One region of the Paeniglutamicibacter sp. MACA_103 genome, then DNA from elsewhere that is predicted to be linked to it. Evidence: riboswitches for the same ligand, from Rfam matches in the RefSeq annotation. Region 1 holds a riboswitch; each other region holds the start of a gene.

The links. A riboswitch is a leader RNA that binds a small molecule or an ion and turns the genes downstream of it on or off. The one in region 1 is predicted to bind thiamine pyrophosphate.
Region 2: another riboswitch for thiamine pyrophosphate. It lies ahead of ACIPVK_RS16985 (ECF transporter S component); the one in region 1 lies ahead of ACIPVK_RS18195 (3-oxoacyl-ACP reductase).
Region 3: another riboswitch for thiamine pyrophosphate. It lies ahead of thiM (hydroxyethylthiazole kinase); the one in region 1 lies ahead of ACIPVK_RS18195 (3-oxoacyl-ACP reductase).
Region 4: another riboswitch for thiamine pyrophosphate. It lies ahead of thiO (glycine oxidase ThiO); the one in region 1 lies ahead of ACIPVK_RS18195 (3-oxoacyl-ACP reductase).

The regions. Positions count from the first base shown of each region.
Region 1 is NZ_JBIXLN010000047.1:1,117-8,268, reverse strand. It holds gene ACIPVK_RS18200 (Tex family protein) at 1-1,623, opposite strand, end outside; TPP riboswitch at 1,643-1,736, shown strand; gene ACIPVK_RS18195 (3-oxoacyl-ACP reductase) at 1,813-2,577, shown strand; gene ACIPVK_RS18190 (LLM class flavin-dependent oxidoreductase) at 2,598-3,932, shown strand; gene ACIPVK_RS18185 (hypothetical protein) at 4,008-4,364, shown strand; gene ACIPVK_RS18180 (thermonuclease family protein) at 4,382-4,927, shown strand; gene ACIPVK_RS18175 (RNA-binding S4 domain-containing protein) at 5,096-5,473, shown strand; gene ACIPVK_RS18170 (PLDc N-terminal domain-containing protein) at 5,554-5,778, shown strand; gene ACIPVK_RS18165 (HTTM domain-containing protein) at 5,817-6,995, opposite strand; gene ACIPVK_RS18160 (DUF5819 family protein) at 6,992-7,152, opposite strand, start outside.
Region 2 is NZ_JBIXLN010000040.1:25,113-32,264, reverse strand. It holds gene ACIPVK_RS17020 (Na+/H+ antiporter subunit A) at 1-247, shown strand, start outside; gene ACIPVK_RS17015 (Na(+)/H(+) antiporter subunit C) at 244-708, shown strand; gene ACIPVK_RS17010 (Na+/H+ antiporter subunit D) at 705-2,333, shown strand; gene ACIPVK_RS17005 (Na+/H+ antiporter subunit E) at 2,330-2,944, shown strand; gene ACIPVK_RS17000 (monovalent cation/H+ antiporter complex subunit F) at 2,941-3,204, shown strand; gene mnhG (monovalent cation/H(+) antiporter subunit G) at 3,204-3,611, shown strand; gene ACIPVK_RS16990 (DUF4235 domain-containing protein) at 3,709-3,969, opposite strand; TPP riboswitch at 4,041-4,162, shown strand; gene ACIPVK_RS16985 (ECF transporter S component) at 4,217-4,840, shown strand; gene ACIPVK_RS16980 (ATP-binding cassette domain-containing protein) at 4,856-7,152, shown strand, end outside.
Region 3 is NZ_JBIXLN010000038.1:33,610-40,761, reverse strand. It holds gene ACIPVK_RS16650 (alkaline phosphatase D family protein) at 1-586, opposite strand, end outside; gene ACIPVK_RS16645 (uracil-xanthine permease family protein) at 894-2,213, opposite strand; gene thiD (bifunctional hydroxymethylpyrimidine kinase/phosphomethylpyrimidine kinase) at 2,293-3,828, opposite strand; gene thiE (thiamine phosphate synthase) at 3,825-4,484, opposite strand; gene thiM (hydroxyethylthiazole kinase) at 4,481-5,299, opposite strand; TPP riboswitch at 5,291-5,389, opposite strand; gene ACIPVK_RS16625 (aldehyde dehydrogenase family protein) at 5,500-6,963, shown strand; gene pgm (phosphoglucomutase (alpha-D-glucose-1,6-bisphosphate-dependent)) at 7,086-7,152, opposite strand, start outside.
Region 4 is NZ_JBIXLN010000004.1:87,080-94,231, forward strand. It holds gene ACIPVK_RS03120 (tartrate dehydrogenase) at 1-885, opposite strand, end outside; gene ACIPVK_RS03125 (LysR family transcriptional regulator) at 999-1,904, opposite strand; gene ACIPVK_RS03130 (hypothetical protein) at 2,047-3,159, shown strand; gene thiE (thiamine phosphate synthase) at 3,254-3,934, opposite strand; TPP riboswitch at 3,949-4,084, shown strand; gene thiO (glycine oxidase ThiO) at 4,079-5,311, shown strand; gene thiS (sulfur carrier protein ThiS) at 5,308-5,547, shown strand; gene ACIPVK_RS03150 (thiazole synthase) at 5,602-6,405, shown strand; gene ACIPVK_RS03155 (4a-hydroxytetrahydrobiopterin dehydratase) at 6,429-7,109, shown strand.

The DNA.
Region 1 (7,152 bases):
CACGCCGACGGCGTTCACGCAGTCCTCGACCACCGCATCCAGGGAGCGGTCCAGCTTGGCCGGGGTCAAATCGTGCTGGTACTGGCCCACGCCGATGGACTTCGGCTCGATCTTCACCAGCTCGGCCAGCGGGTCCTGCAGGCGGCGGGCAATTGACACGGCACCGCGAATGGAGACGTCCAGCTCCGGCAGTTCCGCACTGGCCAGGGCGGAAGCCGAGTACACCGAGGCACCGGCCTCCGAAACGATGACCTTGGCCGGCTTGTTGGTCAGCTTGGCGATCACCTCGCCGGCCAGCTTGTCGGTTTCGCGGCTTGCGGTCCCATTGCCGACGGCAATCAGTTCGGTGCCGTGTTTGGCCGCCAGGGACACCAGGGTCGCCACCGAGGCATCCCACTTGTTCGCCGGCGCGTGCGGGTAGATGGTGGCGATGTCCACGACCTTGCCCGTCGCGTCAACGACGGCTACTTTGACTCCGGTGCGCAGCCCTGGGTCCAGGCCCAGCACTGCCCGATTCCCGGCCGGGGCCGCCAGCAGAACGTCACGCAGGTTGGCGGCGAAGACCTTGACGCTGGCTTCCTCCGCGGCTTCGAAGAGCCGCGTGCGCAGGTCCGCCTCGAGCCGTGCCAGCAGGCGACCGCGCCAGGCCAGGCGCACGGTTTGTGCCAGCCATTTTCCGGCCGGGGCATCGGCCGCCGCACTGATGCCCAGCGAACGGGCGACGGCTGCCTCGTATCCTGCGCGCGCCTCGGCCAATGCCGCATCGTCACGCGGGTCGGCCTCGGCAAGCTCCAGGTTCAACGCGCCCTCGCGCTCGCCGCGCAACAGGGCAAGGATGCGGTGGGAGGGCTGGGTGGCGACGGGCTGGACGAAGTCCTCGTAGTCTGAGAACTTTGCGGCGTCGGCGGCCGGGGCGCCGGGAGCGATCTTGGAGGAGATCTTGCCTCGGCCCCACAGCCGTTCGCGCAGTTCCGAGACCAGCACCGCGTCCTGGGAGGCGCGTTCGGTGAGGATGGCCCGGGCACCGGCGAGCGCATCGGCGGCGGCGTTGACCTCGTGCTCCGGGTTCAGGAACGTTGCGCCCAGCGTCTCCGGATCCTGGGAAGGGTCCCGGATGAGCGAATCGGCCAGCGGCTCAAGGCCGGCCTCGCGGGCAATCTGGGCCTTGGTGCGCCGCTTGGACTTGTAGGGCAGGTAGAGGTCTTCGAGTTCCGCCTTGGTCGTTGCGGCCCCGATCGCGGCTTCCAGCTCCTCGGTGAGCTTGCCGGCTTCCGCGATGGCCTTGAGGATTGCGGCCCGGCGTTCCTCGAGTTCGCGCAGGTAACGCAGTCGTTCCTCGAGCATGCGCAATTGCGCATCGTCAAGGGTGCCGGTGACTTCCTTGCGGTACCTGGCGATGAAGGGAACGGTGGATCCGGCGTCAAGCAGCTCGATGGCGGCCTTGACTTGCCAGGAAGCAACCGGTGCCCCGGCTACGGAAAGTTCTGCGGCAATGGTCTGGATTATTCGGCTCTGACTCACCCCTCCAGTTTGCCGTATGGGTCCTACGACGTGCCTGCTTCGGGCCCCCGCGCCGGGTGTGTCGCACCCGTGGCGTTCACATGGTTGGGGAAGGTGATCCATCGGTGCTAGGTTGGGCCAAGGACTCGACACGGGGTGCCGCCTTGCGGCTGAGAGATACACCCGTTGAACCTGATCTCGATAATCCGAGCGAAGGGATGCCGGTCCGGCATGACGCATTGTGGCACCTGAATTCCGGTTCCCCTTGGCGGTTCCATGGCATCCTTTCGCTCCAACGAAAGGTGCATGGGAATGCTTATCAAGGACCAAATCGTACTTATCACCGGTGCCGGCCGCGGGCTTGGAACCGAGCTGGCCCGCGCCTTCGCCCGCGAGGGAGCACGGCTCGTGCTGAACTACCGCTCGAGTGAATCCGCGGCCCGGGAACTGGCTGCCGAGTTCGGGGCCGAACGCGCGATCGCGGCACGTGCCGACGTCTCGGACCAGGATCAGGTCGCGGCGATGGTTGCCACGGCGCAGGCACACTTTGGCGGCCCGATCACCACGGTGATCAATAACGCCCTGCCAAGCTTTTCATTCAACGGCGACGCCCGCTCCAAGGCGCACGGGATCGGCTACACGGAATTCGGCGCGCAATTCACCGGCGTCATCGGTGGCGCCCTGAACACCATCCAGGCAACCCTGCCGGGCATGAAATCCGTAGGCTTTGGCAACATCGTCAACATCGGTACCAACCTCTTCCAGAACCCCGTGGTCCCCTACCACGACTACACCGCGGCCAAGGCGGCCCTGCTGTCGCTGACCCGCACGTTCGCGTCGGACCTGGGCCCGGAGAACATCCGCGTCAACATGATTTCCGGGGGCCTGCTGCGCACCACCGATGCCTCGGCGGCCACCCCGGAGGAGGTATTCGACCTGATTGCGGGTTCCACTCCCCTGCGGCGGGTGACCTCTCCCGCCGAGTTCGCCGATGCGGCCCTGCTCTTTGCCTCGCCCTGGTCGCGGGCGGTGACCGGGCAGAACCTGGTTGTCGACGGTGGACTGGTGATGAACTAGGACCTGGGAAGGAAACCACCATGGCTACGTCACGCCAATTGCACCTGAACGCCTTCATCTACGGCGCGGGCCACCACACCATGGGATGGCGCCACCCCGATTCGAGCGCCGACCGCGTCGGCGACATCGCCTACTACGAGGAACTGGCCCGGCTGGCCGAGCGCGGGTGCCTGGATGCGGTGTTTTTTGCCGACGGGCAAAGCGTCAACCGCGAGTACGCGGCGGGCATCCCCTGGTTCCTCGAACCGGTAACCGCGCTCAGCGCCATGGCTCGGGCGACCGCGCACGTTGGTTTGGTCACCACCATCTCGGCGAGCTTCTACACCCCGTTCCACGCCGCCCGGCTGCTGGCCTCCCTCGACCACATCAGCGGTGGACGTGCGGGGATCAACGTGGTGACGTCGATGTTTGACGCCGAGGCCCGCAACCACGGGATGGATGCATTGCCGGGGCACGCACAACGCTACGAACGCGCCGAGGAATTTGTGGATGCGATGCAGGGGTTGTGGGATTCGTGGTCGGATTCGGCGCTGGTGGTCGACCGCGAGGCCGGGCTATACCTCGATCCCTCCCAGGTCCGTCCGGTCAACCACCGCGGCAGCCACTTCTCCGTCGACGGACCGCTGACGGTCCCCCGCTGCCCCCAGGGGAGGCCGGTGCTCTTCCAGGCCGGCTCCTCCGAGGCCGGGCGTTTGTTTGCCGCCCGGCATGCCGAGGCCATCTACTCAGTTTCCTGGGACCGGGAATCGGCGTCGGAGTATGCCGCTGACATCCGGAGCCGACTCGCACGCGAGGGACGCGAGGCAAGTTCGGTGCCGATCCTTCCCGGGCTGGTCACCTATGTCGGTGCGACCCGTGAGGAGGCCCTGGAAAAGAAGCGCGTGCTGGACTCCTTCCTTGACATCGGCTCGGCCATCGCCCAGCTCAACATGTTCACCGGCCAGGACTACAGCGCCCACCCACTGGATGAACGCGTGGATGCCTTGCCTGCTGCCGACGGGTTCGCCGGGCCGCAGGGGCGCTACCTCACGGTCCAGCGCATCATTGAAACCCAAGCTCCCACGCTTCGCGAGCTTCTGGGATTCCTGGCCGCGGGCGGAGGGCATGCGACCATGATCGGCACGCCAACCGAGATCGCGGACGACATCGAGGAATGGTTCACTTCGGGTGCCTGCGACGGATTCAACCTCATGTGCCCCACTTTTCCCGCCGGGTTGGACGACTTCGTGCAGCTGGTGGTCCCGGTCCTCCAGGAGCGCGGCCTGTTCCGTACGTCCTACCCGGGAACCACGCTGCGCGAAACGCTGGGCCTGGCCAGGCCGGCACGCATGGAATCCACTCCGGTCCCCGGATAGCGGCCTATGCCCCTTGGGTGGGAGCCGCGGGCGTTCCCAGCGTTCTCCCACCCGGGAACAACTACGATTGAACCCATGACATTTTCACGTTCCAAAAGTGCATTGCTGGTTTCCGGCGCAGTCCTGCTGCTCTCGGTGACCGGTTGTGCAACCATTGCCGACACCGCTTCCTCCGCCGCTTCGTCCGCGGCCACGCAACTGGCCGACGGCGCCAAGAAGGAACTCATCAAGCAGGCGTGCGCCCCCATCAAGGACGGCACGATCAACGCCGCCGACCTCAAGGTGGTTTCCTCGATGGTCGACGCCGTCCGCGAGGGCGGGCTGCCGCAGGAGATCGTCAGCGCCCTCGATGATGTGGCCGCCTCCGGAGACGACGTCCCGGCCGATGTCCAGGCCCGGCTCGTCACTGCCTGCGACAACGCACTGGTCTAGGACGACGGCCAATCGCCATGAGGATGCCCCGCCGCCGACGCAGCAGTGCCATCGCGCTCGTACTGTGCGCCGCGGTCCTCGTTGGCACCTGGCTTTTGGTGCCCATGGGCGAGCGCAGCCAGGAACATTCGGGTACAACGGTCCAGCAGGCTGGTGCCACGGTCCAGCATGTGGCTGACGGCGACACCGTCTACCTCATGTTGGACGGGAAGCGGACCAAGGTTCGACTGCTCAATGTCGACGCACCCGAGATTCCACACCCCGACCAACCCGGGGAATGCTTCGGGCCGCAGGCCGCCGAATTCCTGGCCGAGAAGCTGCCCAAGGGTTCCAAGGTCGAGCTCGAGTACGATGCCGAACGCCTGGATCAATATGGGCGCACCCTTGCCGCGGTGAGCCGCGGTGGTGAACTCATCAACGAATCCCTCGTCTCATCCGGACACGCCACCGCGATGAAGGTCGAACCGAATGTTAAGTTCTACAAGCAACTTCGCGCCGCTCAAACGCAGGCGGAACGGCGCAAGGTGGGAATGTTTGATCCGGCCAACAGGTGCAGATATTAGAAACTGATCCCTATCCGTATTCGCGTTCGAATTCAGTAGTACGCTCAGCCTGCGGAACATGTCCATGACTGCCACGGCCCCGGGTTGATCGGACCACGTGGCCACGGGCGACCCACGTACAGCGCAACATAGCCTGCCCCATGGTGTTGCGATGGCTAGACTGGCGGGGTGAAGCAGGAATCCAAGGCTGTCAGAATCGATGCCTGGCTATGGTCGATTCGAATCTACAAGACCCGCTCGGCGGCGACCACGGCGTGCCGTGCCGGACACGTGCGCCTGAACGACAAGCCTGCCAAGGCAGCCCAAATTGTCGTTCCAGGGGACACGATTAGGGTCAGGCAATCCGGATTCGACCGGATCCTCGAGGTGACCGCTGTGATTGCCAAGAGGGTGGGAGCCGACATCGCAGCCCGGTGCTATGTCGACCACACCCCGGTCCGCCCCAAGGAAGTCATCCCGCAGGTTCCCGTCAGGGACAGGGGCGCAGGCCGGCCGACGAAGAAGGACCGGCGTGAGATGGAACGGCTTCGCGACCAATTCCATTAATCCGGGGGCTACGATGGCTATTGGTAGCTGGATGCGCGGCAAATTAGTCGTTGCATCCGCAATCACTAATGAGGAGAAGCATGGCCAGGAATAATAGCTGGAACGAACTGTCCGTCGTTGCCCGGTGGCGAATCGCCATCATGGGGCTTGCCCAGCTGGCACTCCAATTTGTTGCTCTGCGCGACCTGGTCAAGCGTCCCGCGACCGAGGTCAACGGTCCGAAGAGCGCATGGGCCGCTGCCTCGTTCATCAATTTCCTTGGGCCGCTTGCATACCTCGCACTCGGCCGTTCCAAGAAGAAGTAGCCCGCCCACTCCGTCGACACTATCGGGGACCGACGCCTTCAGCGCCGTCCCGCGTCCAACAGGTCTGACGATTCGGACTTGGTGAATTCTCGCATCTCGCTCGGGTTCTCCTGGGGACGAGCGATGTCAACCTCGCCAGGCGAAGCCTCGGGTTGCTCACGCACGGCTTTTTTGCACCAGTCCTCAATGCGCTGCCACGTGACGTCACGCACGAAAATTGAGTCAATCGCAACCATGGCGAGAGAGAACCAGGGCAATCCCATGAACAGGCCAATGCCCGCGTGAAAACCGATCATGGCAAAGAGGATTGGGATTCGCGTCCACCGGAAAAGCAAGGCTCCCGGAAAGAACAGCTGGATCAGTACTGACCCAATGCTCATGGCCGCCACCGCTGGGGCCCAAGCCGTCGCCATTTCGCTCAATTCCGGCCATGGGGCAAAACGGGTGACATGAAGTGGCGCATAGACAGCGGTGCCGTCTTGCCACGGTTTTCCGCCCGCCTTGTAAAGCGCCCCCGACACGTAAATGAAAACTACTTGGCAGGTCAGCGTCACGACGACCAAGTTATGGGCCATATTCACCAATGGCTGCGAAAAAACGGGTGCTCCGTGCCATAGACGGGTCAGGACATTGCCCTTCGCGAAGTTGCGCTTTCGTCGCGCCTCATCCACCGACCAACGTCCCGAAGTATCGGCAAAGAGCATCCCAAACAAGGCAATCCGGAAGATATTATCTCCTTGGTCGGAGACCATGTCCTGCAACTCAATCAGACTTACCCATAGGACCCAGAAGACCGGGAGCAGAAGGCGAGTCCGGTATCCGATCAAGACCGTAAACGCTAACGCCGCGACCAAAAGGTACAACAGGGTAAAGACGACATCGTTTTCGACAACGCGGTGGAATAGTGAAAACAACCAGATATTTGGGAATTCACTCTTTGGAGCGGCTAGCTCACCGGTCCATGCGCTGCCGGATCCAAAAGTATAAAAACGGGTAGAGAAGTTTGATGCCAGCAGGCCCAACGCAGTGATGGAAAACAGGATGCGGGTCACGGCAAGGCCGTATGTGGCCTTTTTGGAATCGAGCAACCAATTTTCGACAGTGATAAACCAGTTTCTGACGGAGTCAATAAGGTGGAATGGGGCTTCGTTCCAGAATGCCGTCCATATACGCCTAATGGGGGCCACAACCTTCTGTGCATTGGGTCGATGGCTCATTTGATCCCCTTAAGGTTCACAAAGACGTCTGCAAAGCGGTCCTGGTTTTGCCCTGGGAAGCTTCGGGGGCCGCGCCACCCAGATTCGACGACACGGATTGGTTGCGGCGCCACATTCTCGTTGTGACGATCCTTGAATGGTGTGACATTCTGACGGC
Region 2 (7,152 bases), on a different contig from region 1:
GGGACCGCTGTTCTTCGGCGCGCAGATGTTCACCTCCGCCGCCATCGAATTCACCTGGCCGCTCTTCGGGGAGCAAAAGTTCGTGACCTCGACGCTCTTCGACATCGGGGTCTACCTGGTGGTGGTCGGGCTGGTCATCGACGTGCTGCGCTCCCTGGGCTCGGAAATCGACGACCGCTCCGAGGGCCGCAGCCCCACCGACACGCATGACATGGTTTCCGACGCGGAGACGGGAGTGGGACGTTGAGCACCAATATCACCTTGCTCATAGTGATGGGCATCCTTTTCGCCGTGGGGATCTACCTCCTGCTGGAGCGTTCCCTCACCCGGGTGCTGCTGGGCATCGTGGTCCTGGGCAACGGCGTGAACCTGCTGATCCTCTCCGCCGGCGGCCGCCGCGGGCAGGCCCCGCTGTACCAGGCGGGGCTCGACGCTGAGCAATACAGCGACCCGCTGCCCCAGGCGCTGATCCTCACGGCCATCGTGATCACCTTCGCGGTGACCGCGTTCATGCTGGGCATCATCTACCGCTCCTGGGTGATCTCCCGGGCCGACGTGGTCGCCGACGACGACGAGGACCGTCGCGTCTCGCAGCAGTCGACCTTCGACTTCGAGGAAGACTCCCCGGTTCCCGAGGACACCACCGAATTCGAGGGGGACGGGCTCGTGCCCGCAGAAGACACCAAGGACGAGGGGCCGCGCGCATGATCGATGCACCACTGACCGCCGTTTCATTTGCCCCGCTGGCGGTGGCCCTGCCGATCTTCGGCGCGGCACTGGCCTTCATCCTGCGCCGCAAGCAGCGCACCCAGCGCGCGGTGACCATCGGCGTCCTCGTGGCCACCCTGTGCCTCGAGGCCTGGATGCTGGCCCTGGTCTGGGACGGCGGGACCTACTCGGTCACGCTCGGCGGCTGGGCACCGCCCTTCGGCATCTCCATGGTCGTGGACGGGTTCTCCGCCTTCATGCTGGTGGTCTCCACCATCGTCTCCCTGGCCGTGTTGCTCTACGCCACCAGCCAGGGCCTGGCCGACGGGGACGAGGACGGGCCGGTGTCCATCTTCCACCCGGCCTACCTGATCCTGGTGGCGGGCGTGTCCAACGCCTTCCTGGCCGGGGACCTGTTCAACCTGTACGTGGGCTTCGAGATACTGCTCACCGCTTCCTACGTGCTGCTGACCCTGGGCGGCACCACCGCGCGCATCCGCGCCGGGACCACCTACGTGGTGGTCTCGGTGGCCTCCTCGCTGCTGTTCCTGATCTCCATCGGCATGATCTACGCGGCCGTGGGCACCGTGAACATGGCCGACCTGGCCCAGAAGCTGCCGGACATCTCCCCGGGCACCCAGACGGTGCTGCACGTGATGCTGCTGGTGGCCTTCGGGATCAAGGCCGCGGTCTTCCCGCTGTCCTTCTGGCTCCCGGACTCCTACCCGACGGCGCCAGCGCCGGTCACCGCGGTGTTCGCCGGGCTGCTGACCAAGGTCGGCGTATACGCCATCATCCGCACCGAGACCCTGCTCTTCCCCGGGAACCAACTCTCCGACGCGCTGATGCTTGTGGCGGGGCTGACCATGCTGGTGGGAATCCTGGGCGCCGTGGCGCAGACCGACATCAAGCGCATGCTTTCCTTCACGCTGACCAGCCACATCGGCTTCCTGATCTTCGGCGTCGCCGTGGGCAACCAGCTGGGCCTGGGCGCCACCATCTACTACGTGGCCCACCACATCGTGGTGCAGACCTCGCTGTTCCTGGTGGCCGGGCTCATCGAACGCCGCGCCGGGACCTCGAACATCGACCGGCTCGGCTCCCTGGCGAAGCTCTCCCCGCTGCTGGCCCTGCTCTTCTTCGTCCCGGCCATGAACCTGGGCGGCATCCCGCCGTTCTCCGGGTTCCTGGGCAAGCTGGGGCTGGTCCAGGGCGGCGCCGAGCTGGGCACGCCCATGGCCTGGGTGCTGGTCGGCGTGTCCCTGCTGACCTCGCTGTTGACGCTGCTGGCCGTCGCGCGCATCTGGAACAGGGCGTTCTGGCGCAATGCCGAGGACGCCACGGACCCGGACCCGCTGCTGCTGGTGGGCGTCTCCGCGGCCCGCGGCGCCACCTACGACATCGTCGCCGACGAACCGGCCAGCCGCTATTCCGACCGCGGAAACGCCGCCCTGCTGCCCAACGGCATGCTCGCCATGACCGCGGCCCTGGTGCTGGTGGGCGTGGCCCTGACGGTGTTCGCCGGGCCGCTCTTCGACTTCAGTGACCGGGTGGCCGGGCAGATGCTGGACGAGGGCAACTACATCGAGGCCGTACTCGGCGCCGGAGAGGGGCAATCGCGATGAGCCGGGAACAACGTCTGGCCGATGCCAAGGACGAGCACGGGCAGCGCCAGCGCTCCACGCTGCGCCAGGAAATTCCGCTGCTGCTCGGCATGACGCTGGTCTGGGGCGCGCTCTGGCAGGACTTTGCCCTCGGCAACCTGGTCTTCGGGCTGCTGATCTCGCTGTTGCTGGTGCGGGTCTTCCGCCTGCCGCCGGTGATCCTCTCGGGACGCTTCAACATCTGGCGCGCGGTGGTCTTCGTCGGGGCTTTCCTGCGCGACGTGACACTGGCCAGCTTCGAGGTCATGTACCTGGCGGTGTTTCGCGGGCCGCGGACCACCAGCGCGGTCATCACCGTCACGCTGCGCACGGAGTCGGACCTGCTGGTCACCTTCGTGGGCCACGTGCTGACGCTGGTGCCCGGCTCGTACGTCGTGGAGGTGGACCGCCGGAGCTCCACGCTGTACCTGCATGTGCTCAACGTCAACGACCAGGCGGGCGTGGAAAAGGCCCGCGCATCGGTCCTGCTGATCGAGGAACGGCTGATCCGGATGATGGGCACCACCGAAGAGCTGGCCGCGCTGAAGGCCGAGAAGAAGGCACCGAGCAAGGAACACGGAGCAACCTCATGAACATCGTCTTGTGGATCTGCGGAATCACGCTCTCGATTGCCGCCTGCCTGGCCATCGCCAGGCTGGCGATGGGACCGTCCATCCTGGAACGCGTCATCGCCACCGATGTCCTGTTGCTGATCATCTCCGCGGCGCTGTGCATCGAGATGACCGTCAACAGGCACACCAACAACCTGGTCTTCGTGCTGCTGGCATGCCTGGTCGGGTTCGTCGGCTCGGTCACGGTTTCCCGCTTCGTCACGGACCGGAGGAACGCCTGATGCTTGACACCATCATCGACATCGTCGCCGGGACGTTCATGATCGTCGGATCCCTGATGTCCCTGGCCGCGGGAATCGGCATGCTTCGCTTCCCCGACCTGCTCTCGCGGCTGCACGCCGCGACCAAGCCGCAGGTGCTGGGACTGTTCCTGCTGCTGGCGGCGCTCGGGCTGGAACTGCGTTCCTGGGCCGTGCTGCCGGTGCTGGCGCTGGCGTGGCTGCTGCAGCTGCTCACCGCACCGGTCTCGGCGCACATGGTGGGGCGCGCCGGCTACCGGACGCGGCACCTCAAGCGCGAGACCCTCGTTGCGGATGAGCTGGCGGCGGTCGTCGAGGCCGCTGAACAGCGGGAGGAAGACGAAAGCGGCCGGGGCGGAACGCGGGACCGCACCGACTTCATCGACTAGGCCCCGCGGCGCGCATCCCTGCCCGGGATCCAGGGGAGCGCCGGAAACGATTCAGGTGCCCACGGGAAATCCGTGGGCACCTGAATCGTTTGTGGTGTTAGGCCTTCTTGGCGAACCGGGCCAGGGCCCTTTGGGTTCCGCGGTCGGTGAGCACCTGGATCAGGGCGGCGGTCGTGGCCGAAAGCACGGCGAAGACAATCGCCTGGCGCATGCTGGCCTCGGCCTGGGCCTCCTTGTTGCCGTGCTTGGGCGGCTGCTGGCCGGTGAATCCGATCCAGGCCTTGTCAACGATCTTTCCACCCACGAATCCTGCGGCGATCGAAATAAGCGGGCCGACGAGTTTCATCAAGCTGTTCACGGGAACTCCCAAATGTTGCGGGCAACGGTACCTGCCCCAGCATAGCGTGAGGTAGCATCATAGGACTGAAACAATCACGACAGGGGAGCGTCGTGCGGAGAAATTCGCACCAAGGCGCTGAGAGTGCGGAGAGCCGCAGACCCTCGAACCTGCCCCGGCTAGTACCGGCGAAGGAAGTCGAGTTCTCAGGGGTGCGTTCGCATAGACGCGTTCCCTCCCCTCCTTGAATCCAAGGAGGATCTCCACCATGAGCATCGCCAACCAGCCCGCCGGGCACCACACGGCCAGCAAGTCCTGGCGTGTCGTCGACATCGTCATCGCCGCCGTCATCGCCGTGTCCTCGGGCGTCATCTTCTGGGCCTGGAACAGCACCCACCACCTGCTCGACGTGCTGTTCCTGGCCTTCCCGCCCTCGGCCGCCCTGGTCTCGGGCATGTGGCTCTTCCCCGCGGTGCTCGGGGCGCTGATCATCCGCAAGCCCGGCGCCGCACTGTTCTGCGAACTGGTCGCCGCCATGGTTTCGGCGCTCATGGGTTCGGAATTCGGGCTGACCGTCCTGGCCTCCGGCCTGATCCAGGGCCTCGGCGCGGAGCTGGTCTTCGGCGCGTTCCGCTACCGCAAGTTCAACCTGCCCGTGGCACTGCTGGCCGGTGGCGCGGCGGGACTCTTCGGCAGCGTCAACGACACCTTCATCTTCCGCTGGTTCCCCGAATACACCACCGGCATGCTCTTCGCATACATCGCGTTCATGACCATCTCGGGAGTCGTCATCGCCGGGCTGCTGTCCTTCTTCGCCACCCGTGCCCTGGCCAAGACCGGCGCCCTCGGAGCCCTTGCCAGCCGCAAGGCAGCCACCGAACCCATCATCTAGGCCGCGGTCGCCTTCATGACTTCACATTCGATGCTGCACCGTGAAGCCGACGCCCCCGGCAAGGAACGCCGGCTGGCCTCGGCCGTGTCCGTCAGCGCCCGCAACTGGGGGTGGCGGCATGCCGACCGCGCCCAACCTGCACTGTGGGGCCTTGACCTGGAAATCCGCGCCGGGGAGCGGGTGCTGCTGGCCGGGCCCTCGGGTGCCGGCAAATCCACGCTGCTCTACGCCCTGGCCGGGGTCCTGCACGAGGACGACGATGCCTATTCCTCCGGCGAGCTCCTGCTCGACGGAACGCCGGCGGCACAGGGCCGGGGACTGGTCGGGCTCATGCAACAGGACCCCGAGACCCAGGTCGTCCAGGCCCGGGTCGGGGACGACGTGGCCTTCGGCGCCGAAAACCTCTCCGTGCCGCCGGAAGAGATCTCCCGGCGCATCATCGAGGCCCTCGACGCCGTGGGGCTCGACGTCCCGCCGGAGCACCCCACCGCGGCGCTCTCGGGCGGGCAAAAGCAACGCCTGGCCCTGGCCGGGATCCTGGCCATGGGCCCGGGGCTGGTCCTGCTGGACGAGCCGACGGCGAACCTCGACCCGGCCGGCGTGCTGGAGGTCCGCGACGCGGTGATCCGGGCCTTGGATGCCACCGGTGCGACCCTGCTGATCGTCGAACACCGGCTGGAAGCCTGGGCGCCGCACATGGACCGGGTCATCGTGCTGGAACCGGGCGGGGGCATCGCCCACGACGGGACCCCGCAGGAGCTCTTCGGGCCCGGCGAGGTTCGCGAGGAACTGATCTCCGCCGGGGTCTGGGTGCCCGGATACACCCCCGCCATCGGCGCCGGGGATGAGCGCGCGGAAGGCGGCACCCTGCTGCTCGAGGCCAGTGCCCTGGCCGTCGCCCGGAAGCGCGGCGGTGTTCCGGCCGCCGACGGGCTTGACCTGCGCCTTGCGGCGGGCGAGGCCTGGTGCGTGCGCGGGGCCAACGGCTCGGGCAAGTCGACCTTCGCGCTGACCCTCGGGGGATTGCTGCCGGCGGCCGCCGGCACGGTGCTGGCCACCGCGGAACTGGCGGCCGGCTCCGAATCGCGCCCCTACCATTGGCGCGCCACCGAGCTGGTGGGCCGCATCGGCTCGGTGTTCCAGGAACCCGAACACCAATTCGTCACCAACACGGTGGCCGAGGAACTGGCCTTCGGCCCGAAGCACGCGGTCAAACAGGGCACCCGGGACCCGCTGTTCACCGATGAGGAAATCGCCTCGCGGGTCGAGTCATTGCTGGAGCGGCTGCGGCTGGGCCACCTGGCCGAGGCAAACCCCTTCACCCTTTCGGGCGGGGAAAAGCGGCGGCTCTCGGTGGCCACGGTCCTGGCTTCCTCCCCGCAGGTCCTGATCCTGGACGAGCCGACCTTCGGGCAGGACGCCAATACCTGGCGCGAGCTTGCACTGCTGCTGCGCGAGGAGCTGGAGGGCGGCACGGCGATCATCGCCGTGACCCACGACGCCGACTTCGCCCGCGCACTGGGCGCCCACGAATTCGTCCTCGATGCCCGGGGCACCCGGGACCGGACCCCGGACGCGGAGGTCCGCCCCGGGTTGCTGGAGGCCGATGTCCGCGGCGGGGCCAGCTTCCTGGGCCGGGCGAACCCGCTGGCGAAGCTGGTCGCCGTCGCACTGGCAACGATCCCGCTGGTGGCCTCGATGGACTGGGCCAGCAGCTCCCTGGTGGTCCTGGCGACCGTCCTGGCATTGCCGCTGGCCGGGCTCTCGATCCCGCGCTTCCTGGCCCGGGGCTGGCCGCTGCTGCTGGCGGCGCTCTTCGGCGCCTGGGGGACCGCGCTGGTGGGCAACGACTCCGGGGCGGTGTTGTTGGACCTGGGCATCTTCGACGTGACCGAGGGGTCGCTGGCGGCCGGTGCCGCCACCGGCCTGCGGGCCTTCGCCGTGGCCATCCCCGCGGTGCTGGTGCTCTTCACGACCGACCCCACGGACCTGGCCAATGCGCTGGCGCAGAAGGCGCGGCTTCCGCACCGCTTCGTGCTCGGGGCGCTTGCCGGCATGCGGCTGCTGGGGTTGCTGATCGAGGAATGGACCACGCTGGGCATGGCCCGGCGCGCAAGGGGCGTGGGCAGCCGCGGCTCGGTGGGCCAGCGGATGCGCGCCAACCTGGGGCAGGTCTTTGGCCTGCTGGTCCAGGCCATCCGCCGGGCCTCGCGCCTGGCGGTGACCATGGAGGCCAAGGGCTTCGGCACCAACGAGCGGACCTGGCTCAGGGAATCGGTGTACGGGCGCCGCGATGCGGGCATCGTTGCCGC
Region 3 (7,152 bases), on a different contig from region 1:
GCACCAGGTCCAGGTCGCCGCGGTCTGCCAGGTGCCGGTAGGCGGCGAAATGGCCGGCCTGGTAATTGGCGCACGAGACCACGCCCATCCGGAGCCGGTCCACGGCCGCACCGGCCGCCGGAGCGGTGCGTGTCCGGCCCACCGGGGAATAGTCCTGGCCGAACTTGAACCGATACCAGTAGGTCGTTCCCGGTGACAGCCCGGCAGCCACAACCTTGAGGGTGTGGTCGCGCCAGGCACCCGTCTGTGCCCATCCGCCTGCCACCACCCGCCGGAAATCGGAATCGGCGGCTACCTCCCAGCGGATCCGGGCATCGCCGCCGAGTCCCGAGCCGGGCGTCGCGTCTGCCTCCGGAGTCAGCCGCGTCCACAGCAGCACCGAATCCTCAAAGGGATCGCCCGAGGCAATCCCGTGCCGGAAGAAGCCACCGGCGCCATGCGCCGGCGGAGAGGTGGAAAGAATGCCTGTGAAGGTGGCGGCGGCGGCAATAATGCCGGCCGACCGAAGCACTTGACGGCGCGGAAGCACCTTGGCTGCTGACTGGGACGGCACGAAGGATCCGGTGGATGAAGTCACCTTGCCCATTCAACCTCATCGCTGCGCCCATGGGTACGGATCGCGGGCCGGTCCTGGGCTCGGGGGTGCCATGCCGCCGCGTGGTCCACGCCGCCCAGGCAGCCGGCCACCGGACGATCGACGTACGGCACCCGGCGGGCGTCGCCCCCGAAGATGGAGGCAGCCCTCCGCCTCGCCGGTCCTGGGGACGCGGCGATGCGAAGGGCTGCCTCCGTGACGTCCTCCGGCTCGGCCCGAACGCCCCTGGCGGTCATGCCCACGGACATGAAATCAACAGGATGACGCGCCGGTTGAAGGAGTCCGACCGAAAACGTCCTTAGCCAAGCTTGGAGTGCGTGGCCCCGCTGATTTCCCCGGCGTCGGTCGGCTCGGTGCCCCGCGCCCGGGCAATGTTGCGCATCAGGTGGAAGATCACCAAGGTCGCGATGGTGCCCAGGGCAATGCCGCCGAGCTTCACCTCGCCGAAGGCCAGGTCCTCGGTGACCGCAATGGCGATGATCAGTCCGGTGCCGGCGGTCATCAGGTTGATCGGGTTGGCGAAGTCGACCTTGTTCTGCACCCACAGGCGTGCGCCGATGATCCCGATCATGCCGTAGAGCACGATGCCCGCGCCCCCGGAGACCCCGGCGGGGATGGTGTTGATGACGGCGCCGAACTTCGGGAAGAACGCCACCAGGATCGCCACGATGCCCGCGATCCAGTAGGCGGCGGTGGAATACACGCGCGAGGAGGCCATCACGCCGATGTTCTCCGCGTAGGTGGTGGTGCCCGAGCCTCCGCCGAAGCCGGCCAGCAGCGTCGCGGCGCCGTCGGCCATCAGCGCGCGGCCGTTGACCGCGTCCAGGTCCCGTCCGGTCATCAGGCCCACGGTCTTCACATGTCCGATGTTCTCGGCGATCAGCACGAACACCACCGGCAGGAACACCAGCATGGTGTCCAGGTGGAAGGTGGGGGCGGTGAATGCCGGCAGCCCCAGCCATGCCGCCTTCTCGATGGGCTCGAAATTGACCTGCCCCTGCGCGAGCGCCACCAGGTAACCGGCAACCAGGCCCAGCAGGATCGACAAGCGGCCCAGCAGGCCCTTGAACAGCACCGCGGACACCACGATGGCCAGCACCGTGGCGAAGGTGGTCAGCGGGAAGTCCTGCATCGGCTTCAGCGTCGCCGAGGCCAGATTGAGCCCGATCAGCGCGACGATGGTGCCCATGACCACCGGCGGCATCAGCGCGTGGATCCACCCGGTGCCCGATTTCTGCACGATCAGCCCGACGACGAACAGCGCCGCACCGGAGACCACGATGCCGCCCAGCGCGCCGGCCATCCCGTGCCCGGCCATGGCCGCGGAAACCGGGGCGATGAACGCGAAGGAGGAACCCAGGTAGCTGGGCACCCGGCCCGCGGTGATCAGCAGGAACAACAGGGTCCCCACGCCGGAGAAGAACAGGGTGGTGGTGGCCGGGAACCCGGTGATCGCCGGGACCAGCACCGTGGCCCCGAACATCGCCATGACGTGCTGCACGCCGATGGAGATGGTCTGCGGCCAGTGCAGGCGCTCGTTCGGGGCCACCACCGTTCCGGGGGAGATGGACTTGCCGTCGCCGTGCAGGTTCCAGCCAATGCCGAATCGGTTGCTCATGGGTGCCTTCCGGGCGCAGGGTGGGAAAAATGCCGGGGGAGCGCACGCGCGGCGCGCCAAACCCCCTGTGGCATTTTACTCACCCCACGGGCAGTGCGACACCTCGGGTGATGCGGCCCACCCCGTCCCCGGCGCCGGGCGCATCGGCGGCGGTCTGCGCGAAGAAGTCCAGCTCGTGCACGGACGAGGCCTCGAACGCGCGCCACATGGCCGCCCGCGTGGCTTCGTCGGCCCGTGCGTGAACGCCCCGGACCAGCTCGATGGCCCGCGCCGTGACGTCGTCGAACTCCTGGGAGGAGTAGGTGGCGAGCCAGTCCGCGTAGGGGTGCGCCAGGTGGTTGGCCGCCGCCAGCCGCTTGCCCACGTCCTGGTAGATCCAGAAGCAGGGCAGCAGCGCGGCGGCGAGCACCGGGTAGTCGTCGCTGCCGGACCGCAGGTGGTTGAGGTACGCGGTGGTGGCGTTCGAGGGCTCCGGGACCTGATCGGCGAGCCGGCCGCGGTGCAGCGTCATTTCCTCCTCCAGGCAGCTGGCGGCGCTTCCCGCCCAGAAGCGCTGCTCCTGAGTGGTGGGGGCGAGTTCCGAGGCCCGCGACATGACCCGAGCATAGCTGCGCAGGTACAGGGCGTCCTGGCCCAGGTACTCCTCGAAGTCGCTCGTCTGAAGGGACCCGTTCTTGAGCTGGCGGATGAACGCGAGCTCGTCGATGCCTGCGCGGATGCCGGCGATCGCCTCCCACCAGTGCGCCAGCGGGTCCCGGGCCGGCGCGGGGCGCACCCCGTCCCAGAGCGCTGCCAGGTGGTTGACCGGGCCGTGTCCGCCGCCGACCGCCAGCTCGTCGGCCCGGGCAATCGCCTCGGACAGCCAGGCCTTGGCGTGGCGCAGCGCCTGGGCCCAGTCACCGCCGCGGGCGTAGAAGGTCGCCAGGGCGGAGGAGAGCGAGCAGCCGGTGCCGTGCGTGTTGGCCGTGGCCAGCCGCGGCGAGGCGACCTCGAAGAGCACACCGTCGGGACCGATGAGCGCGTCCCGGCAGGTTTCCCCTTCCAGGTGCCCGCCCTTGGCCAGCACCAGGACCTGGTACTCGGCGGCGACGGCGCGCGCCTGGGCCACCGCCTGTTCCCAGTTCCCGGCGACCTCGGCGCGCGCCAGCACGGCAAGTTCCGGGATGTTGGGGGTGATGACGTCGACGTGGGCAAAGAGGCGCCGCAGCGCGGTGGTTGCCTCGGCATCCAGCAGCGAATCCCCGCTGGTGGCGACCATGACCGGGTCCAGCACCACCGCCGGGGCGTCGGAGCCCGCGGCGGTCCGGATCCCGGCCAGCCAGCAGCCGAGCTCGTCGATGACCGCCGCGTTGGCGAGCATCCCGATCTTGATCGCGTCGATGGCGATGTCCTCGGAAACGGCGCGCAGCTGCGCCAGCAGGAAGCCTGCCGGCGGCACGTGCACGGCACTGACGCCGCGGGTGTTCTGCGCGGTCAGCGCGCTGATGGCGGCCATGCCGTAGCCGCCGGCCGCGGCAATGGACTTGAGGTCGGCCTGGATGCCGGCCCCTCCGGAGGGGTCGGATCCGGCGATGGACAGGATGTTCTTCACGGTGCTGGTGTTGGGGGTGTTCATGGCTTCGTGCCCTCCCAGAGGTTCAGTAGGTTCGTGGCCGCGGCGCGCGGATCCCCGGCGGCGCAGATGGCGCGGACCACCGCGACGCCGGCGGCACCGGAGCGGGCCAGCGGGGCCACGTCGTCCGCGTCGATGCCGCCGATGGCGATGACGGGCAGGTCGCTGAGCCCCACGGCGCGCGCCAGGCCCGCATGGCCCAGCGGCTCGGGGTGGTCCCTCTTGGTGGGGGTGGCATGCACGGCGCCGACCCCCAGGTAGTCGATGGTGCCCGGGGAGCGGAGCTGCAGCTTGTTTGCGGCGTCGATCTGCGCATCGCTGGCGGCGCTGAGGCCCAGCACGGCGTCGGGGCCGATAAGTTCGCGCACCAGGGCCGCGGGCAGGTCGGACTGGCCGATGTGCACCCCCTGCACGTCGGCGCCGGAGGCGCGGGCGGCCAGGAACACGTCGACGCGGTCGTTGACCAGCAGTGCCGCGCGCCCGGCGGTGTGGTGGGCGCATTCCATCACGACGTCCGCGAATTCGCCGGCCGGCATGTCCTTGCAGCGCAACTGCACCGTCCTGATCCCTCCGTCCACCGCGGCCTTCACGATGTCGGCCAGCGGACGTCCGGCGGTGGAGGCGGAGTCCGCGACCAGGTACACGCCGTAGACGCTCATGAGAGCACCGCCGTGGCGCCCAGCTCCGCGGGGGAGACAGCGGCCAGCGCGTCGAGGAAGAGCGGGGCGAAGGTGCCTGGGCCCGCGGCCGTGGCGGCCGCGCGTTCGGCCGCCGCCGAGTAGAAGGCGTGCGCGGCAACCGTGGCGACCAGCGGGTCCCCGCCGGTGGACAGGAAGGCGGCGCAGAGAGCGCCCAGCGCGCACCCGCCGCCGGTGATGCGGGTCAGCAGCGCGCTGCCGCCGTGCACGAACACGGTGCGCACCCCGTCGGTGACGAGGTCCGCTTCCCCGGAGACGGCGACGACGGCGCCGCTTTCCCTGGCCAGCGTCCCGGCGGCGTCGGTCGCGGCGGCAACCGAGTCGGTGGACTCGACCCCGCGCCCGCCGACGGCCTGACCGGCCAGCGCCAGGATCTCCGAGGCGTTGCCGCGGATCACCGTGGGCCGCGCGGCCACGAGCTCGCGGGCGAGCGCGGTGCGCACGCGCAGCGAACCGACGGCCACAGGGTCCAGCACCCAGGGGGTCGAGGCCGCTGAGGCGCCGGCAACCGCCTCGCGCATGGCGGCCGCCTGCTCGGAGTTCGGGGTGCCCAGGTTCACCAGCAGGGCTGCCGCCACCGCGGCGAAGTCGCCGGCCTCCCCGGGCACGTCCACCATGGCAGGGGACCCGCCGGAGGCCAGCAGCACGTTGGCGGTGAAGTTGGTGACCACGGTGTTGGTCAGGCACTGGACCAGGGGCGTGGAGGAGCGCAGTGCGCCCAGGGCATCGGCGAGCTCGCCGGGTGTTACGAGTTTTGAAGGCGCCATGGATTCCATGAGCAACATCCCTCCGCTAGTACGAACTAGATCAGGTTCTACGGGTTTCATCTCAGCCGGCCGCAAGTGCCGACACCCCGTGTCACTATGCGCGAGCCTATCCCACCGGGCGCCGGGTCCGGCACTCCATGTCACCGCGCACCGAGCACGCCAAGCGTGGCGGCCTGTTGCCGATGCCACAGTGGCCGTAGGCTCAAGAGATGGGCACTTCCGACACCTCACACAAATCCGCAACGCCACGCGAAGCGACGGCGCTGAACGAGCTCGAGCTGCCCGAAGTGGTGCCCGAACTGCCGGAGAACATCGTGGAGATCGTCGCCTCGATGCACGACGTGGTGTCCACCCGGCTGGCGCACCCGCGCCGATTCCGGGCCTCGCAGCTCAAGGCCCTCGAGCGCATGCTGGAGGCGCACGAACAGGACTTCATCGACGCGCTGGCCGACGACCTGGGCAAGGGCGCGGTCGAGGCGAAGATGACCGAGATCGACATGGTGCGCGCGGAAATAGACCACGCGCAACTGCACCTTTCCGAGTGGATGGAATCCAAGCCGGTGAAGATCCCGCTGGTCCTGCATCCGGCGGCGGCCAAGATCGAGCCGCAGCCGCTGGGGGTGGTGCTGGTCATCGGCGCCTGGAACTACCCGCTGCAGCTGATCCTCGCCCCGCTGGTCGCCTCCATCGCCGCGGGCAACGTCACCGTGCTCAAGCCCTCGGAGCTGGCCCCGACCACCTCCACGCTGCTGGGCCGGCTGATCCCGAAGTTCCTGGACCACCGGGCGTGCGCCGTGGTCCAGGGCGGGGCCTCAACCAGCAAGATCCTGCTCGAACAGCACTTTGACCACATCTTTTACACCGGCGGAGAGCGTGTGGGAAAGATCGTGGCCCGCGCCGCGGCCGAGCACCTGACACCCGTGACCCTGGAGCTGGGCGGGAAGTCCCCGGCCGTGGTGATGGACGGGTCCTCCGCCACGGTGGCGCGCCGGCTGGCCTTCGGGAAGTTCATGAACGCCGGACAGACCTGCGTGGCGCCGGACTACGTGCTGGCCGTGGGCGACGCCGCCATGAACCTGGAAAAGCAGCTGGCCAAGGCGATCACCGGGTTCTACGGCAAGAACCCGCTGGCCAGCCGCGACTACGGCCGCATCGTCAACAAGGCCCACTTCGACAGGCTGGTTTCCTACCTGGAGCACGGCGAGGTCCTCATCGGCGGCGGGTACGACGCGGACACCCTGAAGATCGAGCCGACAGTGATGGCCAACGTTGATCCGGGCTCGGAGCTGATGCGCGAGGAGATCTTCGGCCCGATCCTGCCGATCGTCGCGGTGGAAAGCTTCGACGCGGCGGTGCGCTTCATCAACGCGCGCCCCAACCCGCTGGTCGCCTACCTCTTCAGCGAGAACCCGCGGCTGCAATCTGCCTTCGGGGACCAGGTGCGGGCCGGGGCCATCGTGCACAACGCGCCAAGCCTGCACCTGGCCGTCCCGGGCCTGCCCTTCGGAGGCGTGGGCGCCTCCGGCATGGGTTCATACCACGGGCGGCATGGCTTCGAGCGGCTCTCGCAGATGCGCTCCGTGATGGGCAAGACCACCGTGGTGGACACGCTCAAGGCGATCTACCCGCCCTACACCTGGGCGAAGTCCAAGCTCATCGACAGGCTCATGTAGAAATTCCCGGCCCGGCATATACCCATGCAGGAGTTGGATATTACGGCTTGCCCGCGGAATGGCCGAAGGCCGGGTGGTTCCCGCATGCGGGGACCCACCCGGCCTTCGGCCAAGGCGTGCGCCTACGCGAGCACAGCGGAGACGATGTCCTTCGCCTCGTCCTGCACCCGGACCAGGTGCTCCTCGCCG
Region 4 (7,152 bases), on a different contig from region 1:
CCCGGCGATGTCCGGTGCGGTGCCGTGGACCGGTTCGAACATTGACGGGAAGCGGCGCTCCGGGTTCAGGTTGGCGCTGGCGGCCAGTCCCAGGCTGCCGGCCAGCGCCGAGCCCAGGTCCGAGAGGATGTCGGCGTTGAGGTTCGAGGCCACGACGACCGAGAGGTCCTCCGGGTTCAAGACGAACTTTGCGCTCATGGCGTCGACCAGCACGCTCTCGGTGCGAACGTCCGGGTAATCCAGTGCCACGCGGTTGAATGTCTCGTCCCAGAGCACCATGCCGTATTGCTGGGCGTTGGACTTGGTGACCGAGGAAACCTTCTTCACGGTGCGGGTGCGGGCGAGGTCGAAGGCGAAGCGGATGATGCGCTCGCAGCCCTTCTCGGTGAACAACGCGGTCTGCAGGGCGATCTCGTTGCCCGGGCCGCGGCCGGACAGGTTCCGCCCGCCCAGGCCCGCGTATTCGCCTTCGCTGTTTTCGCGCACGACGATCCAGTCGAGCTCGGTGTCATCGGCCTTGCGCAGCGGGGAAGTGACGCCTGTCAGGAACTTGACCGGGCGGATGTTGGCCCACTGGTCGAAGTTCTGCGTGATGTTCAGGCGAAGGCCCCAGAGGCTGATGTGGTCCGGAACGTTTTCCCAGCCGACGGCGCCGAAGTAGATCGAATCGAAGCCCTTCAGGGTCTCCAGGCCCTTGGGGTCCATCATGACACCGTGCTCGGCGTAGTATTCGCAGCCCCAGGGGAATTCGGTCCAGTTGAAGGCGAACTTGCCGTTGGACTGTTCGGCGACGGTGTCCAGCACGCGGCGTCCGGCGGCGACAACTTCCTTGCCGACTCCGTCTGCCGGGATCGATGCGATCTTGAAAATCTGGGTCTCACTCATGGGACAACTCCTAATTGAAAGTGCTCCGCATCACATGCGGTGTTGGGTTCAATTAGATCGGGCGTCATCAGATACGTCCAAGACTGAAATTGCATACGCCAAATAGGTAGAACCTATCCAATGTGGTCGATGCGGGATGCCGCATAGTCCCGGGCCACACCCAGGAAGGCTTTTGCTGCGGGTGTCAGGTTGGCCTGCCGGCTCAGGATCGCCACATGCAGTTCCGAGACCGGCTCGATGTGCACCACACGCAGGCCGGACTGCCGTGCCAGCGGTGCCCAGGAAAGCGGCATGACCGAATGGCCCACACCCGCCAGCACCAGCGGGAGCACCGAGGTGCGGTGCGCGACTTCGACGACGATCTCCACCTTGATTCCGCTGGCCAGGACGTTGTCGACCAATGAGCGCATGAGAGAGCCTCGTTGGGAAACCACCACCCGGTGACCATCCAGGTCCTGCGGAGAAATGACGTCGCGGTCCCCGAAATCATCTGCCTGCGGGTTGACTATCAGCACCAATGGCTGGCGCTCCAGTTGAAGGACATCGACGTCGGGGACCCGGATCGGCCGGTCCGATCCCAGTATGCCGACCTCGCTGCTTCCGTTGCGCACAGAGGACACCACATCATCCACCGTGAAGGCCGCATCCGTGCTCACCGTGATCGAAGGATGCAACCGGGCGTAGGTGGCGATCATCGTGGTCAGCGGTTCCACTCCCGGGGACGGCATGGCAATCAGTTCGAGCCGACCGCTGCGCACACCCTTCACATCCGCCATGGCCGACTGCGCAGCCTCCAGGTCCCTGACCACCAACCGCGCCGGTCCCACCAACGCCTTGCCCGCCTCGCTGAGCACAGCCCGGCGGCCCACGCGGTGGAACAACGGCACCCCAGCTTCCTGTTCCAGGGTCTTGATCGCTTGCGACAACGATGGCTGGGCGATGAGAAGTTTTTCGGCGGCCCGGTTGAACCCCTGATGGTCAACCACCGCCAGGAAATACCTCAATTGCCTGACATCCATTGGTGCTCCCCCCGGCCAAGACCCGCATCTGGGTTGGGCGGGTCAATTCCAACCATTATGTTCCCTGCGCACAGGTGTCCGTCTTTCATGACGGCGCCCGTGACCAGCGATTCCACGGATATCCGGCTGTTAGGCTGGCCGCATGGTGGATCAGATGCATCCGTTCCCGAGAGTCGCCGTGGGCGATGCCGTCATCTTCGTTGACCAAACGCGGCCCGTGGCAGTGGTGCGCGGGCCGGGCCTGCCCGATCATCCGGTGAGCTGGCCGGAGCTGGATATCGGTATCATTTCCCCCGAGATCTCGCTGCTCAGTGCCCCCGATGCGGCATGGGTAGTTTATGCCGGCTGCGCAGACGAGATCGGCCCAACGGCATTGGGTCCCCATGGGATCCAGGACATCACCGCTGTGCGGATCGGCGCCGACGGATCCGTCGGACACGTGGGGGCAAATAGGTCCCGCGTGCTGGGAGCAACCCGTCACGGATTATGGACAGCTCCGTTCGAGGTCTTGCCCATTGATGAAAGCTACTCCGGCGGTGAACTGCCCGAGGGTTGGGCCGCACCCATGGCGCTTGAAGTCCACATGCCCACCCAAGCAACGCGAAGGGTGGAATTCGACCGGCAGGTGGAATCCGTGGGCGACGAGGAGGCCGGGACGTCGTTCTTGGTGCAGCCCTCACCCCCGGTTGCGCACCGCGACAGCGATGGATTCTGTTTTGAATACCGACGGGCAACACTGGTTCTGCCCGTCGGTGCGGAATTGCCTGCACGGGTGCGGTTCAGGGACTTCGTGCCCCAAGGCTGGGGTGAGCTTGTCGAGGACCGTTGGGAAGACGAGCCATCCGCGTCGTCCGCCGATCCGGAGGACATCGACCTGGACGGGATTCCAGGGACCAGATGGAACCGGGCGGCGCCGACCGCGGCGCAGGAATTGGCTGCGGTCCACGGAATTACCGGACAGTTTGCCAACATGGAAGCGTATTGGCGCGACGCCAACGGGGAATCCTTCCCGATCGCGGACGGCGTCAGCGATGCGCGGGTGGACGTGGAGGGGCAGTGGCCACAGACCCGGGTCAGAATCTCCTTCCGGCATCCCTACTATCCCGGGGGCCGGCTCCGACGCTCGATCCGGGTCTTCGACGAGGCGGGCCGCATCATGATCCACGAGTACGCAGGCATTCACCTGATGGAGGACCTGGACACCAACGACCTCCCCGATATTGGCGAGGAGCACGGAAGCGTGCTCGAGATCTAGGGGCAGAAACGTCGATGCCACCCACGGGCCTGACGGTTGGCACCCGCCCGAGGGTGGGCGCCGAGAGCCTGCCGCGGCCGAAAGCAGTTGCCGCTCAGGCGAGTTCCGGCAACCGGGAGAGCAACTGGCGGGCTGCCGCGGTCGGGTCGTCCGCGTCGGTGATCGCGCGCACCACCACGATGCGCGAGGCACCCGCCTCGACGACCTGCTCCACGTTGCCCAGATCGATCCCTCCGATGGCGAACCACGGCTTGGCCGTTTCCAGGGAGGCGGCATGCGCCACCATTTCCAGTCCGACGGCCGCGCGCCCGGGCTTGGTGGGTGTGGCCCATAGCGGGCCGACGCAGAAGTAGTCGATGTCGGGGTCTGCCGCGGCCGCGGTGATCTGCGCAGGGTCGTGGCTGGAAAGCCCCACGGTGACGGAGGGGCCGAGCAGCGACCTGACGCCGGGCAGCGGCAGGTCCTTTTGGCCGACGTGGAACACCGGGGCTCCGGAGAGCATCGCCAGGTCCGCGCGGTCGTTCACCGACCACGACTTGCCGCATTCCTCGGCAACACCGCGCAGCACAAGGAGCAGTTCAAGTTCCTCGGCGGCGTCCAGGTTCTTGTCGCGCAGCTGGATGATGTCGACCCCTCCGGCATAGGCGGCGCGCAGGAAATCGGCGAAATCCCCACGCTCCTTCCGGGCATCGGTGCACAGGTACAGCCGCGCGGCGGCGAGGTCCGGGGCGGATAAGACGGGGGTCACTTCATCTTGGGTGGTGATCTGGCTCATGTCTCCTAGACTAGTTCAGTACCGCGGGAGCCAGGAAAGCTGGCTGAGAGGGCGCCGATTGCGCCGACCGACAGATGCCGCCTTCGAAACGAGGGTGGCGTGGAACCTGATCCGGCTAATACCGGCGTAGGGAAGGAGACCTCGATGGCGTGCACCGTGCCCGACCCCCTCATGTGCGATGTCGCCGTCATTGGCGGCGGAATCATCGGCCTGGGCATTGCCCTCGAAGCCCAGCGTGCCGGGCACCGCACCATGCTCATCGACCCGGATCCCGCCGCCGGCGCGACCTTTGCCGCCGCCGGCATGCTGGCCCCGGTCAGCGAACTGCACTACCAGGAAGAGGACCTGCTCTCCCTCACCCTGGCCTCGGCCGCCCGCTGGCCCGACTTTGCCCAAACCCTGGGCGCGGAGACCGGCCTGGACACCGGGTTCCGCACCAGCCCCACGCTGGCCCTCGGCGCAGATGCCGCCGACCGTGCCGCACTCGGCGACCTGCGTGAGGCGCAAGCCCGGCAGGGGCTCGGGGTCACCCGGCTGTCCACCCGCGAAGCACGGGAGCTCGAGCCGTTGCTGTCCCCGCACATTTCCGCCGCCCACCTGATCGAGATGGACCACCAGGTCGACCCCCGGGCCGTGGCACGGGCCATCATGGCGCGCCTGGAGGCCGTCGGAGCCGAACGCGACGCGGCGGCCCCGGGCCAGACCCTGGTGCGCTCCCGGGCAACCGCCCTGCTGCACGAAGACGCCGCGGATTCCGGCTCCCGGGTCACCGGGGTGCTGCTTGCCGACGGCACCGAGGTCCGTGCCCGCGAGACCGTTCTCGCCAACGGCCTGGGCGCCGCCGACTTCGGCGGGCTGCCCGATTCTCTGGTGCTTCCGCTGCGCCCGGTGTACGGGGACATCCTGCGGCTGCGCGTCCCCGAACACCTGCGCCCGCTTACCACTGCCACGCTGCGCGGGATGGTGCGCGGACTGCCGGTCTACGTGGTCCCGCGCGGGGATGACACGGTGGTCATCGGGGCGACCGCCCGCGAAGACGGCAACCCCGGGGTCAGCGCCGGGGGAGTGCACCAGCTGCTGCGCGATGCCCAGGTGCTGCTGCCCGCCGTCGCCGAGCTCGAGCTCATCGAAACCACGGCCCGCGCCCGCCCCGGCACGCCGGACAACGCGCCGCTGCTGGGGCGCGTGGCCTCGGGAGGCGGGACAGACGTTCCGGGGCTGCTGGTCGCCACCGGATTCTTCAGGCACGGCGTGCTGCTCACGCCGATCGCCGCCCACATCATCGTCGAGCTGATCGCCGGCCGCAGCAACCCCTCATGGGACCGCTTCCGACCCGACCGGTTTTCACCTGTACTGCAACCCAAGGAGTATGCATGAGCACCATCCAACTCAACGGAGCCCCCCGCCCGCTGGACGCCGGAACCACCCTGGCCCAGCTGGTCACCGCCGTCACCGGCCGCCAGCTGTTGCCCACCGGCAAGCCGGCCGACGGCGGACGCCTTGGCGTGGCCGTGGCCCGCAACTCGGGGATCGTCCCGCGCAGCCAGTGGTCGGCGACCGCGCTTGAGCAACATGACGACATCGAGATCGTCACCGCCGTCCAGGGCGGCTGACCACCAGCACCCACCGCACGTCCGCCCCACCGACTTGGAAGAAAGCGAAGGACCATGACGCAAACACTGACAGAAATCGACCCGCTGGTCATCGACGGCATCACCCTGGGCTCCCGGCTCATCATGGGCACCGGCGGCGCGCCGAGCCTGGACGGGCTGGGTGCCGCTCTGGTTGCCTCGGGCACCGAGCTGACCACGGTGGCCATGCGCCGCTACAGCGCGCCCGGCCCGGGATCCACCGGCGGCACCAACCTCTTTGACCTGCTTCTCGAGAACAACATCCGCGTGTTGCCCAACACCGCCGGGTGCTTCACCGCCCGCGAGGCGCTGATGACCGCCGAACTGGGCCGCGAGGCCCTGGAAACCGACTGGGTCAAGCTCGAGGTCATCGCCGACGAAAACACTCTGCTGCCCGACGCCGTCGAGCTGGTCGAGGCCACCGAGGCGCTGGTGGACCGCGGTTTCAAGGTCTTCGCCTACACCAACGACGATCCGGTGCTCGCCCTGCGACTGGAACAGCTCGGCGCCGCGGCCGTGATGCCGCTGGGCGCCCCCATCGGCACCGGACTCGGGATCCTGAACCCGCACAACATCGAATTGATCGTCTCCCGCGCCTCCGTCCCGGTCATCCTCGACGCCGGAATCGGCACGGCATCCGATGCGGCCCTGGCCATGGAGCTTGGGTGCGACGCGGTGCTGCTGGCCTCCGCCGTCACCCGCGCCCAGGACCCGGTCCGCATGGCCCAGGCCTTTAGACATGCGGTCATTGGTGGCAGACTGGCGGCACAAGCAGGGCGCATGCCCAGGCGCACACATGCCCTGGCATCCTCCGCCATGGAGGGACGCCCGGATCTCTGAACCGGAACCCGAAGGAGAGAACCATGCCCGCAAAAGACGTTCTGACCACCGAACAAGTCCAGGCGAACCTGCTGCAGCTGCCGCAATGGCGCTACGGACTCGGTGCCCTGCGCACCGCGCTGAAGTGCGAGTCCTCGGCCTCGGCCCTGGCGTTGTTCGCCACCATCGGCGCGTTGGCCCAGGAGGCCAACCACCACCCGGACATCGACTGGCGCTATGACACGTTGTTCATCACCCTGACCTCGCACGACGCGGGGAGCCGGGTGAGCGCACGGGATGCGGCGCTGGCCAGGTCGATTTCCGCCGAGGCACAGAACTCCGGTGCCACGGCCCGGCCGGACCTTTTGCGGGTCGTGGAGATCGCCATCGACACCGACGACGAGGACGCCATCTCGGAGACCTGGCGCACGGCGCTGGGCTACAAGCGGCAGAAGGACGGCAGCCTGGCCGACCCCTTCGGCCGCGGACCTGCCCTCTGGTTCCAGAAGACGGCCACGCCAAACGCCAACCGCTTCCACCTGGACATCACGGTGCCGCATAGCGAAAGCTCGGCCATCCTGGGCGCGCTGGACGCCACCGGCGCGGCGCTGGACCCGGAGTCCGCCCCCAGGTTCGTGGTGGCCACCGACGCGCAGGGAAACAGGCTGTGCCTCTGCACCGAGGAGGGTCGGGAAATCGACGGCTCGCCCTTGGGCGGCCTCTAGCCAAATAGTTTGAGGGCCGCTCCCGAAAGGGATTTTCGGGGGC